4 regions of the Rhizobium sp. BK060 genome follow, and region 4 is predicted to be linked to each of the others. Evidence: predicted binding sites of a transcription regulator. Region 4 holds the regulator's gene; each other region holds the start of a gene.
The links. Region 4 encodes LexA, which represses DNA repair genes until DNA is damaged. Its sites were predicted from a motif close to TGTTCNNNNTGTGTTCNG; they were not measured.
Positions count from the first base shown of each region.

Region 1: a site for LexA is predicted at 1,656-1,673, ahead of FHT71_RS14420 (ribonuclease). Genes of this name have one in related genera too.
Region 2: a site for LexA is predicted at 1,521-1,538, ahead of FHT71_RS03680 (PA0069 family radical SAM protein). Genes of this name have one in related genera too.
Region 3: a site for LexA is predicted at 1,962-1,979, ahead of FHT71_RS04180 (nucleoid-associated protein). Genes of this name have one in related genera too.

Region 1 is NZ_JACHYW010000011.1:134,437-137,860, reverse strand. Features, by position in the region: gene FHT71_RS14430 (DMT family transporter) at 1-583, opposite strand, end outside; gene FHT71_RS14425 (alpha/beta hydrolase) at 600-1,529, opposite strand; gene FHT71_RS14420 (ribonuclease) at 1,687-2,421, shown strand; gene ettA (energy-dependent translational throttle protein EttA) at 2,615-3,424, shown strand, end outside.
Region 2 is NZ_JACHYW010000002.1:312,059-315,482, reverse strand. Features, by position in the region: gene moaB (molybdenum cofactor biosynthesis protein B) at 1-406, shown strand, start outside; gene FHT71_RS03690 (hypothetical protein) at 443-760, opposite strand; gene FHT71_RS03685 (glycosyl transferase) at 949-1,467, opposite strand; gene FHT71_RS03680 (PA0069 family radical SAM protein) at 1,605-2,762, shown strand; gene FHT71_RS03675 (ribonuclease HII) at 2,873-3,424, shown strand, end outside.
Region 3 is NZ_JACHYW010000003.1:69,615-73,038, reverse strand. Features, by position in the region: gene FHT71_RS31330 (hypothetical protein) at 1-178, shown strand, start outside; gene FHT71_RS04190 (hypothetical protein) at 212-961, shown strand; gene FHT71_RS04185 (RES domain-containing protein) at 979-1,851, shown strand; gene FHT71_RS04180 (nucleoid-associated protein) at 2,029-3,156, shown strand; gene FHT71_RS04175 (hypothetical protein) at 3,119-3,424, shown strand, end outside.
Region 4 is NZ_JACHYW010000003.1:265,381-268,804, forward strand. Features, by position in the region: gene lexA (transcriptional repressor LexA) at 1,314-2,030, opposite strand; gene FHT71_RS05070 (VOC family protein) at 2,230-3,111, shown strand; gene kdsA (3-deoxy-8-phosphooctulonate synthase) at 3,108-3,424, shown strand, end outside.

The DNA.
Region 1 (3,424 bases), on a different contig from region 4:
TGCCCATCTGAAGCTGCATCGCCCACGGATCTTCCCGATGCGAAAGCACGCGGGTCATCAAGGCGAAGATGGCGATGCACAACGCGCTGACGACAGGCAGAAGTGCGACGTAGCCGACCTCTTGGAAGCTTGGCTGGATGATTAGCATCGCGCCGAAAAATCCGACGCCGCAGGCAGTGTAGCGGCGCCAACCGATTGTCTCCTTGAGGAAGATGCTGCTCAGGATCGTCAGTATGATGGGTTCGACGAAGAAAATCGCGATCGCATCGGCAACCGGCATGTACTTCAGCGTCGTAACAAAGGAGACCATGGAGATGGTTATGATGGCGCCTCGAATGGCATGAAAGATGTTGGCGCGCCAGGAAAAGGTCTTCCAGCTTGCGCGCCAGATGACGATCGGCAGCATGCAGAGGGCCTGCACGACGAAGCGCGCGGCCGTGATTTCTGCCGCGGGAATCGTAGCTATTGCGAGCTTGGAAAAGATGTCGATGATCGGGGATACAAGCACCGACAGGAACATCAACAGAATGCCGGTCGACACCTCCGAAGCGGCTGCGGGGCGGGAAGAGATGCCATTGTCCATCGCGAAATCCTTCGGTTCAGGATCTTGCGATCGCTTCGTCGCACCAGTCAGCGAATGCAGCGATGGCCGCGTCCGCTCCAATTTCATTCAGCGTTTCGTGGCGCATGTCCTGATATATTTGCGTCGTGATACGGGAGAAGCCACGGGCTTTCAAATGGTTTGACAACCAGATCACCGCTTTTCCGCCATCTGTTGCCGGATCCTGCCCGCCGCCGACAAGATGGATCGGCGTCTGCTTCGGCAGTCGTTCCAGATGCGTCATTCGCGGGGCGCGAAACGTCAGTTCGAAAATATCGAGCCAGAGTGACACCGAGGCATCGAAGCCGCACAGCGGGTCCGCGATATACTTGTCGACTTCGGCAGGATCGCGGCTTAGCCAATCGAAGTCGGTTCGACGGCCGGCGATGGATTTGCCCCAGGTGCCGAAGGTGAGCTTCGGCAGGATGCCGCTCGGAACATCAGAGCCCTTCAGTGCACGTTCGGCGAGCAGGATCGCTTGCGCGGCCCGTCCTGATATGCCGGGGTTGAAATTGGAGTTCCAGACCGCGAGGGCGTCATATTTCTCCGGATGGGTGAGCGCCGCGTTAAGCGCAATGAGGCCTCCCATCGAATGTCCGAAAAGAATGACGGGTAGACCGGGATACTGCGTCACGGCGTGGTCGCGGACCGAACCGACATCATCGATCACCTGCCGGATGCCTTCCTTGCGCGCAAAACGCCCGATCGGTGCGTCGGCCGCGGTCGTCTCGCCATGTCCACGGTGATCGAAGGCAAAGACATGGTAGCCACGAGCCGCTATCGCCACCGCAAAACGGGCGTAACGCTTGGAATGCTCGGCCAGTCCATGGGAGACAAGGATAATTCCGCGTACCTCGGATTGCGCCGGTTCGTGATGAAATCCAAGCGAAGCGTTCGCCGTTTCAAGGCGTTGCGTATCTGCAAACATCATATCCTCCCATTGGCGGGAGAAGATCAGATCGCCCGGGAAATGCAACACATCCAAATATTTATGCGACCGGATTTTCGCATCCTACGGATTGAGGGTTGTGAAAATAAAGCCGGCGTGATTTCTTGTTCATGAATTGTTCCTTGTGGGGATGAAAATGAGCAATCCATTTCTGCGTATGGCAGTATTCCTGATTGCGATCGCGGCAGCCGGCCTTGCGGGAGCCCAGGATGGCGCTGGAAGAACGCGCTTCATTCTGGCTGCCAGCTGGCAGCCTGCCTTTTGCGAAACCAACCAGCGCAAACCGGAATGCAGCAGCCAGACCAAGGACAGGTTCGATGCGACCAATTTCTCGCTGCACGGGCTATGGCCGATGCGCAAGGATTATTGCGACGTCTCCGGCGACCTGCGCGCCGCGGACAAGGACGGCGACTGGAACAAGCTGCCGGTGGTGGAGCTGTCTGCTGCGACCAAGACCGCACTCGCAAAGGCGATGCCTGGAACGCAATCCGGCCTGGAGCGGCATGAGTGGATCAAACACGGTACCTGCACAAAGCTGAGTGCCGACGACTATTTCGCCACGTCTGTCCGGCTGATCGACGAGCTCAATGCTTCGGCGGTCCGCGATCTGTTCGCGGCCAATATCGGCAAGCCGCTGACGGCGGAGGCGATCAAGGCCGTATTTGATAAAAGCTTTGGCGCTGGCGCCGGAGATCGCGTCAAGATGAGCTGCCGGCGTGCCGGCGGAAACCGCGTCATCAGCGAACTCACGATCGGTCTTTCGGAAGCCGCGACATCGAATGGCGAAACGAGCCTGCGCGACCTTATCCAAGGGGCAGGGCGGACGTCGTTCGGCTGCAATGAGGGCGTCGTGGACGCCGCCGGCTTTTGATCCCGCTCACCGAAAACCAAGGCCGGTCTGTCGACCTTTAGGCCATACGAGGCGACTAACAGAACAGCGTGCCAGGTTCCGATCCCGACGACGGTCGCAAAAGCCTCCGGATTTTGGCCGTCGCGCGTTGCTCCTTTGGCGCAATTCGCCTACATAGCGGCAAAACTTAAATCCCCCGCGGAGCGAATTATCAATGGCACGTCAGTTCATCTACCATATGGCCGGCCTCAACAAGGCTTACGGCAACAAGAAGGTGCTGGAGAACATCCACCTTTCTTTCTATCCGGATGCCAAGATCGGTATTCTCGGCCCGAACGGTGCTGGTAAGTCGACCGTGCTGCGCATCATGGCGGGCCTCGATAAGGAATATACTGGCGAGGCATGGCTGGCCGACGGCGCAACGCTCGGTTACCTCGCGCAGGAACCACAGCTCGATGCCTCCAAGACGGTCCTTGAGAACGTCATGGAAGGCGTTGCGCCGAAAAAGGCGATCCTCGACCGCTACAACGAGCTGATGATGAACTACTCCGACGAGACGGCGGAAGAGGGCGCTAAGCTCCAGGATGTCATCGACAGCCAGAACCTCTGGGACCTCGAAAGCCAGGTGGAAATGGCGATGGACGCGCTGCGCTGCCCGCCCGGCGAGTCCTCGGTCGAAAAGCTCTCGGGTGGCGAGAAGCGCCGCGTCGCACTCTGCCGCCTGCTGCTCGCCCAGCCTGATCTGCTGCTGCTCGACGAACCGACCAACCACCTCGACGCCGAGACCATCGCCTGGCTTGAAAAGCACCTGCGCGAATATCCGGGCGCCGTCTTGATGATTACCCACGACCGCTACTTCCTCGACAACGTCACAGGCTGGATCCTCGAGCTCGACCGTGGCCGTGGTATCCCGTACGAAGGCAATTATTCGGCCTACCTGCAGGCGAAGGCGAAGCGCATGCAGCAGGAGGGCCGCGAAGAGGCCTCCCGCCAGAAGGCGATCAGCCGCGAGCAGGAGTGGATC
Region 2 (3,424 bases), on a different contig from region 4:
CGCGATCGTCCCCGACGACCGACAGGCAATCGCTTCGCGTGTGAAGGCCTGGACCGAGCGCGACGATATCGACGTCGTGATCACCACCGGCGGAACAGGCTTTACCGGCCGCGACGTTACGCCGGATGCGCTGGAACCGCTTTTCGAGAAGAAGATGGATGGCTTTTCGGAGGTGTTCCACCGTATCTCCTACGACAAGATCGGCACGTCGACGATTCAATCACGCGCCACGGCGGGAGTTGCCAACGCGACCTTTATCTTCGCGCTGCCCGGCTCGCCCGGCGCCTGCAAGGATGCCTGGGACGGCATCCTGAAAGCCCAGCTCGACTACCGCCACTTGCCCTGTAATTTCGTGGAGATCATGCCGCGCCTCGATGAGCATCTGAAGCGCGGCGGGGGCAAGTAACGGACTGCTTCGGCAGAAAAATGCAAACCTGCAGCGCTATGTCCCAATGCCCGGAAGAGTAGGCATCGTCTCCCAGCTATCACCCGACAGCAGGATGCAGCTTACGCCGCGAACATCCGTGATGAGCAGCGTCCACGTGCCGCTCTGCGCGGCATAGACCTCAAGCATGGCGTTCTGGTTGACCAATCCGACTGCCGTCAGTTTTTCGGCAAAGTTCTTGTCGAGGAAATTAACGACCTCGGATCGGCCTGCGCAACTGCGCATCATCTGCGATGCTGCCGAATGCGGATGCGCGATCATCGATGTCGCCAATATGACGGCCGACAACAGGCCGCGGATCATATTGCGTTTCATGACGCACCTCCTTTTGCCGGAAACCGGCAGAAGAGGAGACTTCCGCTGACCTGTTCTGCCGTCTAACGGCATTCCATGGTCGACCGTCACGAAGCGAGGCGCTCGGGCGGCGCCATGCAGGAATTATAGCGCAAAATTGTATCGGGCGCCATCTTTTGCGGAGAGGTCGAAGGACCAGCACGCGTTTGCTATCGGGCGGCGCGCGCGACCCATGATGGAATCAGTTCGCTGGAAAGCTTGCGCAGCTTCTGCCCTTTCGCGAATTCGGAAAGGCGCATACCGCTTCTTGCCGTGGCCATCGCCTGCTTCTTGGGAAGGAGAAGTCCAAGCTCGAGCGGCGACGAGGCACGGCCGATGCGCTGCAGGAAGGGCCGTCGATATCCCCGCGAGGCAGTGAAGCGCGCCGGCAACTTGTTTAGCGCCATGTACTCGGCAATCTCGTCGATCCAGCCCGTCTGTGGCCGCGCTCCCGGCTCGACGAAAAGCAGCCACTCGCCCCGCGCCGAGCGCACTATATCCTTGATATCCCATTGCGAATGAAACCGGCAGCCGGCGGCATCGGCCACCCTTGAGGTCCCATCCCTTGAGTCGTGGTCAAGCACTACGACATCGCTGACGAGCCCCTCCACCGCGCCTGCAACCAACACCGATAACGTCTGCGCCAGTTCAGGTTCCTGATCCCGGCATTCGAGTACAACAGTCAACATTGCCTATTCATAGAGCGCCGCACAAAAATTTGCCAGCGGCACTTTCCTCATTTTGTTCTTGCATTGTTCTCATTTTGCCGATAGGAATTTAATCATCAAAACGGATGGAAGCAACGCTTCCGCCAGCGGAGAATCCGATGAACGAGCAGCCCCTTGCAGGGCAGGCCGCATTCGCGCCTGCCAATACGGCAGATATTGCCGATGCGATGATCGTATCTGCCGGCCTGCGGATCGATGTCGACCGCCGCCGGGGACGCGCAGCCGGACTCAATCCGAGCGGGCGCTTCGAGCCGTTGCGCCGTGAGACTTTCGACGACGGCTGGCAGAACCTTGAGGACCTACCTCCGTTCAAGACCGAGGTTCAGATCGAAAAGCCCCGTACGGCCATCACCCGCAATGAATCGCCGGACATTCCCTTCGACCGCTCGATCAATCCCTATCGTGGCTGTGAGCATGGCTGCATCTACTGCTTCGCGCGGCCGACGCATGCCTATATGGGGCTTTCGGCCGGCCTCGACTTCGAAGCAAAGCTCTTTGCCAAACCGGATGCGGCGAAGCTTCTGGAGCGCGAATTGGCGAAGCCCGGCTATAAGCCGCGCGTGATCGCGATCGGCACCAACACCGATCCCTACCAGCCAATCGAGAAGGAATGGCGCATCATGCGGCAGATCCTCGAGGTGCTTGAGAAGGCGAACCATCCGGTTTCGATCGTAACCAAGTCGGCAATGATCATGCGCGACATCGACATTCTCTCGGCGATGGCGGAGAGGAACCTTGTCCGTGTTTCGCTGTCGGTGACGACGCTCGACCGAAAGCTGGCGCGAACCATGGAGCCGCGCGCCTCGACGCCGACGCGTCGGCTGGAGGCCATCCGCGCGCTCTCCGAGGCAGGTATCCAGACATCGGTGATGGCTGCCCCGATGATTCCGGCGCTCAACGATCATGAACTGGAGCGCATTCTGGACTCGGCTCACGCCGCTGGCGCTGCGGAAGCGGGTTATGTGATCCTGCGCCTGCCGCTCGAAGTGTCACCGCTGTTTCGCGACTGGCTGCTGCAAAATTATCCTGACCGCTACCGCCACGTCATGTCGCTGGTTCGCTCGATGCGCGGCGGCAAGGATTACGACGCCGAGTTCGGCAAGCGAATGAAAGGTGCTGGACCCTATGCCTGGCAGATTGCGCGCCGCTTTGAAATGGCGACGAAACGGCTCGGTATGACCCGACGCAGCATGCCACTGCGGGACGACCTGTTCGTTCCGCCCGATGGCAGCGGCGTTCAACTCTCGCTGCTTTGATGTTTGAGTTTCGCGGATGGTCGCCCTGCCCTTCCGCGCTCAAGTCCCCGGCCCGCCGCCCTGATCCGGGGACTTGCAGGAAATCGGGTTGGCGTGCGAGGTTCAGCCGCATGAAACGTCGCACGTCACCCGATTCTCCCATGCTTTTCGAAGATGTCCCTCTCGTGCCGGATTTCCGGCTGGAACTGAAGGCGCGCAAGGCCGGCCACTGGCCGGTCGCCGGCGCCGATGAGGCGGGGCGCGGACCTCTCGCCGGCCCCGTCGTGGCGGCCGCTGTCATTCTCGATCCCAAACGCATTCCTGATGGGCTGAACGATTCGAAGCAGCTTTCAGCACAGAAGCGCGAGGAGCTCTTCGTGCAGATCCTCGCAACGGCGACGGTGTCTATTGCCTCCTCAAGCTCGACGCGCATCGACGAGACGGATATCCGCAAGGCGAGCCTCGATGCCATGCGCCGCGCCATCTGTGGCCTGTCGATTCCTGCAAGCTATGTCCTGACCGACGGGCTCGACGTTCCACCCGGTCTTGCCTGCCCCGGGCAGGCGGTCGTCAAGGGTGACGCACGCTCCGTGTCCATCGCTGCCGCCTCGATCGTTGCCAAGGTGACGCGGGACCGAATGATGGCACGCGCCGACAGCACGTTCCCGGCTTACGGCTTTGCC
Region 3 (3,424 bases), 200 kb from region 4:
CGAAGCAGGTATCGCCCATATGCTCGGCCGCCACGTCGTTCCCATCACGCAACACCATGACGACGTGCCTTTCGACCTCCGTCACCATAGATACATCCAGTATCTGAACAACGGCGAAGGCCTTGCCACGCTGGCCTCGCAACTCTCGCCACGGCTCGTGACACTGGCGGCGTCCTAAAGCGAAAAGCCGAACTTAACTGGAAGACTCGACATGTACGTAGAACCGTCGACGCGCCGGGCCCTACTTGTGCTCAAAACCCCGATCACTAAACTCTTCAATGAAAACAATTGGCTCGAGCTCGGAACGCTCACCGACTGTTATGATCTCGTGAAGCACCATCCGCGGCTGCTGCGTAGTCTTTCTTTCGAAGACACTGACTACGATGGCAATGCATTGACCATCTTGAATTCCATGGTCGAGCGGGACCCATCCAATTTCGAGATCATAGCCGACTACGTCGGCAAACTCCAAGGTGGCGGGGTCTCCCTGTCCAGCGAGCAAACTCAAGAACCTCGTTTCTACATCCAGCCTACCGTATTCAAATTACAGGACGTCAGACAGCAGCCCGATCTTGTGTCGGTCATGATGCCATTTTCTGCGAGCTTCACCCCGGTGTACGAAGCTATCAAACGGGCCGCCGCAAACACCCTTTTTACCTGTATTCGCGCTGACGACATCTGGCAAAACTCGGTTCTCATTCAAGATATTTTCGATCTCATTGCGCGGTCCCATATCGTTGTCTGTGACTTCACCGACAAGAATCCAAACGTTTTCTACGAGGCGGGTATCGCACACACCTTGGGAAAGCATGTTGTCCCAATTACTCAGAGTGATGCCGACGTTCCAGCAGACCTCCGGCACCATCGTTTCCTCAAGTATCTAAACAACGGCGAGGGTCTTGAAGCCTTGGAAAAACAGCTCGCAGCTCGCTTTCGATCAATTCCGCCGGCCACAAGATGAGCGTTTGGGGACTGTAGATGCCACCGACCATTACGCAAGCCTTCCCTCCAATGCCGCTGGCCGAGATTGTCGCCCTCGTCGACAATTTTTCTAAGATGTCGATTGCCGAAAAGAAAGTCGCCATCGAATGCGCTGTCGCGGTCCATCCGACAAACAATATGCAATGGGGTTCCGGATCGACTTATCGGAGATGCCGCCCACTCCTTCCCGATGAGATACCGGAAAACGTGGATGGACTTATTTGGCGGACCGATGTTCCGGCGAGACTTGGCCGGGCCAACCCGGTGGGCTTCCAAGTGATTTACCTTGCCGATCGCCCAGAAACCTCCCTGCGTGAGTGCCGGGTCGCCGACAGTCGGGTGGTCATAACAGACTTTGTTATTCGGGAAGCCTGCTCCATTCGAGTAGCACCTATCGGAGAAATGCTGCAAATACAGCGAACCGGTCGCGGATATCTGTCCGGTGACCTTTCAGATACTGTGTCCGGAATGTTAAATGCCTGCGATCGCAACGACGTCCGCTCGCTGCTCATTACCGACGCGTTCCTCCATCATTGTTTCGTCGGCCAGGACGACCATGAGATTTCTTCGCACGTCGCCAGCGCAATCTTTCGCAAGAATCCGGCGATCAACGCGATCGCCTACCCGAGCACTCAGCAGTTGGGCGCGATCAACTTTGCAGTTCGAGTAGAGGGCTTTTGGGAGGCTTGGGGCATTAGCGGAGTGACCTATGGCCATGCTCGTCACCTTGCGCTGGGTTTCTATGAGATCGATGGACAGCTGGGTGTCGACGGCATTCATCATGACGGAACCCTTGATTGGGTCGACTTGGATCGACCGGATCGCCGATTGGTTCATGCGCCACCGTTTGCCAGACTTCCCGGAGAGTAGGTGTCGGGCACTGCGGGCGAGACGGACTGCACCCAATGACAAGCTCCGATTGCGGTTTTCCGACCACCACCAGCTGAAGCAACGCTGACCAACTTTTTGACTTTGGCTTCAGTTCGAGATGTGGGCCCAAAACGGCACCTTTCCGGTCTGCCTTCAGTAGTGAAACGCCCGAATCACGTGTATATCCTGAATAGAATACATCTTTTACTGTACATTTCAGGCGACTCCCGGGGGGCATTCTTGAGTTTTTTTAATGACGCCGAGTTCGACAGCATCTCGATCAAGAAGATGATTGTGCATGTGGTCGGCGGAAAACAAGACTTCGCACCTCAGCCTGCGCTTCCGGTAGACGAAGACCCGCATATAGCTTTCTTCCTCGCGCGCATCGTAGACGCTGCGGTTAGCCCGGTTCACAAATTCGACGAGAGATCAGCGACCCGCGCTCTTTTGAAGGAAATGGCGACCGGTGGCAAAACGTTCGAAGAGGGCGGCCAAGAACTTGCTCGCCGGTTCAAGTTGGACCATGTTGGCTCGAGTAGTGGCGGTGCGTTTTTCGTCTTCGAACTCGGCACCTACGACCCTAAGACCTCATTCTACAGCCTCATCAAGTACGACTACCGCGAGGCCGTCGAGTTATATGCGAAAGACGGCAAGAACGCCTTCCGGCAGATTGTGCAAGCTTTCGTCAAAGAAAAGCGCGCCATCCAGAAATCATGCCTCATTCGCGTAAAGGATGGCGTCGTCGAGGGTGAGGTGTCGGCGTTCGACAGGATGGGCGAAGCGCCGGACCTGACGGACTACTTCCAGAAATTCCTGGAAGTCCGTCGCGACCGCGACACCAAGGAGCTGAGCGACAGGCTGAGCATGGTTCTCCGTGACACGCTGCGGGACTGCAAGAAGCACCTACCAGGGAAAGATGCAAAGCTGGCGCTGAACGTCACCAAGGAATCTCTCAGCGGCCGCGATACCGTGGACGACGAGGCGATCAGGGAAGCGATCTTCGTCGCCGCCGGTCGTCCCGCTGAAGATATCCGTGCGGAGATCGACAAGTCGCTTGATCGTCACCTCAAGAGCCAGAAGTTGACAGGGGTGTCGTTTAAACCTGACCCTAGAACACTCAAACGAGCCCCTCGCATGAAGGTCAGGACAGCGGAAGACGTATTAATTGAATATCCGGGCGACCAGGAAAACCGGGCTGTCACGCTAACTGAGGACGACAAAGGCGGATGGGTTATCGTAATCAAAACATCGCAAGCCTTGGTGGAAGATGATTTCGCTGGAAAGAGAGCTCGCCGAGGCGCTTGATGCCTGGGCACTCGCGGGTCGAGCGCTGATCACCGAACACACCTGTGACATTGTCGTAGGTAAGCTGTCCGCTGCCGACGCGGGCGAACTCGTCCGCAAATTGGAGGTTCTCGGATGGGACCATTCCATCGAAGACGGATCGCCAGCTGTCGTCACACGGGATCAGCTTGAAGCCGAATACGAACCTTTCCGAATTAAGGCCAAGAAGCCCACCGTCGTTGAGGGACGTGATCACATCCTCACAAATGCTGGCCTCAAAGATTGGCTG
Region 4 (3,424 bases):
GTGCCATTTTGTGCATCGCAGTATCAACTTTTGGGCACTGCTGCGATGTACCCTGCGCATAGCAGAAGCTAATGATAATCCTTGGCTTTTCTGATTTCCGATTTTCCTTCAGATTTCAATCGATTATTGTTGCTTCAAGCCTCGAGAGCTTGCATTGTGGTTGCAAGGGCGGCTGTTTTTGGGCGCAGATGCATGCCGCGGTTGAAGCCATTTGAGGTGAGAAAGGCCGCTCCGGGCGCGGGTGCGCCTGCTCGTGCGGCAGAGCCTTATTTTCTCCGGCCTCAATCTACTCCCAAGCCTCCGCGCCTTCCGCACGCCGTCACTCGTTTCCTGGCCAACGCGGGGTACGACCGCGACTCTCGGCTGCTCATCGTGGTTTCAACGCGCTGTGGCAACGGAGATGGAACATGGGCGCTTTGTCCTGTTTTCTCCGGTCTTCCTCGGGACTGGCGCCGTCCTCTGGTTTGAGTTCGCAAGTGATCCGCCAGCAATCCGCCTGGGAGCATGGATTGTCGCGTCGGCCCTGATTGCGCTGGCGGCAGGCCAAGGCCGCCCGAAATCTTGCGCAGGCAGGGGTATTGGGTGTTCTGGGAATGCTTTTCGCCCAGTTCGAAACGCAGAGCAGGGCGACCGTCATATTGGATTCACCTGTAGCTACGACGATTACGGGCCGCGTCGAGCGTCGGGAAGGCGATGGCCGTGGCCGCTGGCGCGCTACATCATCTCGCTCTCGCTCTCGCAGACGCAGTCGCCCGGGACATTGTCATTGCCGAGGACGGCAGCCTTGTCGCGATTGTCAAAGGGCAAGTCCTTGCACCAAAAATCGACTCCATCCGACTGACTTCATCTTCGATCAATGGCGAAGGGTGCTCCACCGCGATCATTGGACGGCGTCGGCCCTGTTCGGCTGCGGGATAATAAAGGTGAAGCTCAACGTCTCTTCTCGGCAGCGGAACTGCGTAATGCTCGCAATGCGTTGCGTCAGGCTGCGATGGGCGCTACGAATCGCTTCGTATGCCTGAAAGGCGCCTGGTGCACCGCCACGCATGATAGCGGCTACGTCCTGACAATCGTCGAAAACCCTGTGTACTTCGGCGCTGCGTGCGACACCGCCGATATCGTCTGACGGAATGCCGGTCGGGTGCACTGCTATTCACCGGCGAAACCTTGCGCCGCTCGGGCACCGCTGAGATACGGATAGACGACCAGGGCACCCATCGTGACGACCTCGTATACCACGCATGATCGCCCCTGGATGCGGCATCGGGCATACAACTGTCGAAGCGGTACGTTTGACGACGAGCTGCCTGTCGTTAGTGATAACGGCGAATGAGGCCGACCAGCTTGCCCTGAACCTTGACGCGGTCGGGTCCGAAAATGCGCGTTTCATAAGCCGGGTTCGCGGCCTCAAGCGCAATGGAGGCGCCCTTGCGGCGGAAACGCTTGAGGGTCGCTTCCTCGTCATCGACGAGTGCGACGACGATGTCGCCGGCATTTGCCGTGCTGGCGTTGCGGATGATCACTGTGTCGCCGTCGAAGATGCCGGCTTCGATCATCGAGTCGCCCTTCACCTCAAGCGCATAGTGCTCGCCCGGGCCAAGCATGTCGGCCGGAACTGTAATGTCGTGGGTATTGTTCTGGATTGCCGAAATCGGCACGCCGGCAGCAATCCGCCCCATAACCGGTACGGAGGCCGAGCTGTCGTTGTCGGCATGCGCAGCCGGCTTCGGCGGCGCAACCGGCTGCGGCTTGCCGAGGCTGCCTTCGATAACGCTCGGCGAAAAGCCGCGGCGGGGCTGGAGGCTCGGATTATATGCCTCCGGCAGCTTGATGACCTCCAATGCGCGGGCCCGATTAGGCAGTCGGCGAATGAAGCCCCGTTCTTCGAGCGCAGTAATCAGCCGGTGGATGCCTGACTTGGACGCGAGATCCAAGGCGTCCTTCATTTCGTCGAAAGACGGAGGGACACCGGATTCCTTCATCCGCTCGTGAATGAAGAGAAGAAGCTCCTGTTGCTTGCGCGTCAGCATCGAAGTTGAACCCCAGAGTCGTGAAACAAAGCCAGAACAGACACTATATGTTCCATATGTGTTCCGCAAGTGCCTAAATTTTCATAAAACTTGCCTGCAACTTGCTCAGTTTTTGCGTCGCTTTTGAGTGAAAGCGTAGAAGGGGGTTGCATTGTTGCCTTGCCCGGCGCACATCTTCGCAAATTCCGGAGAGTTTGCCATGAGCGAAGCACATCCGCTGGACCACATCGTGCTGCCGGTCTCCAATATCGGACTTGCGCGCGAGCGCTTGGGAAAGCTGGGATTCACCGTCGCACCCGATGCCCGGCATCCTTTTGGAACCGAGAATGCCTGCATATTCTTCGCCGACGAAACATACCTGGAACCCTTAGGCGTCGCCAACGCGGAGCTGCACGAGGCGTCGGCGAAGAAAGGCAATGTCTTCACTGCGCGTGACCGGGCTTTCCGATTTCGATGCGGGGATGATGGTTTCTCGGCGGTGGTCTTTGCGACCACCGATGCTGATCGCGACCATGCCCGGTTCCTTGCCGAAAAGATCAATGGCGGCGAGATGCTGCAGTTCGAGCGGCCGATGAAGATGCCTGACGGCTCTCAGGCCACCGCTGCGTTCAAGCTCGCGTTCGCGGTCGATCTGCGGGCTCCGGATTTTTTCTTTTTCACGTGCCAACGCGTCAATCCGCTGCCGGCCGACCGTAGAGCGCTGCAAAAGCACGCAAATGGCGTGAGTGGGATCGCAGAGATCGTTCTTGGCGCGCCGGACCCAAAAGCATTTGCGCCATTTGTGCGTGCTGCGGCGCACGGCCTCCCGGTGACCAACGAGGCCTTTGGCGCGAGTGTGACAACTCCGAACGCCAGAGTGAGCGTTCTCTCCCCAGATGGATTGGATGCCTACTTCGATATTCCGGCACCGAATGATCGCGGCCTGCGTGGCGTCGCCATTGTCTTCAAGGTCAGTGATCTCGCCGTGACAGAAGCGCATTTGGCTGCTAACGGGATGACTTATACGCGCAAGAATAATCGAATTCTGGTGAAGGCGGCGCCCGGACAGGGCGCGCTCTTCGCCTTCGAGGAGAAACGATGAGCCAGACAAATTCCGAAGTCGTGATCGGCGAAGGCGCCGGCCGCGTCACCTTTTCGAATGCCGGCAAGCTGTCCCTGATTGCCGGGCCTTGCCAGATGGAGAGCCGCGACCATGCCTTCATGGTCGCCGGTGTATTGAAGGAACTCTGCGACAAGCTTGGTCTCGGCCTCGTCTATAAGTCCTCGTTCGACAAGGCGAACCGCACCTCGCTGTCGGCGCAGCGCGGCATAGGTCTTGAACAGGCGCTGGAGGTCTTTTCGGACCTCAAGAAGGAATACGGCTTTCCGGTTCTGACCGACATCCATACCGAGGA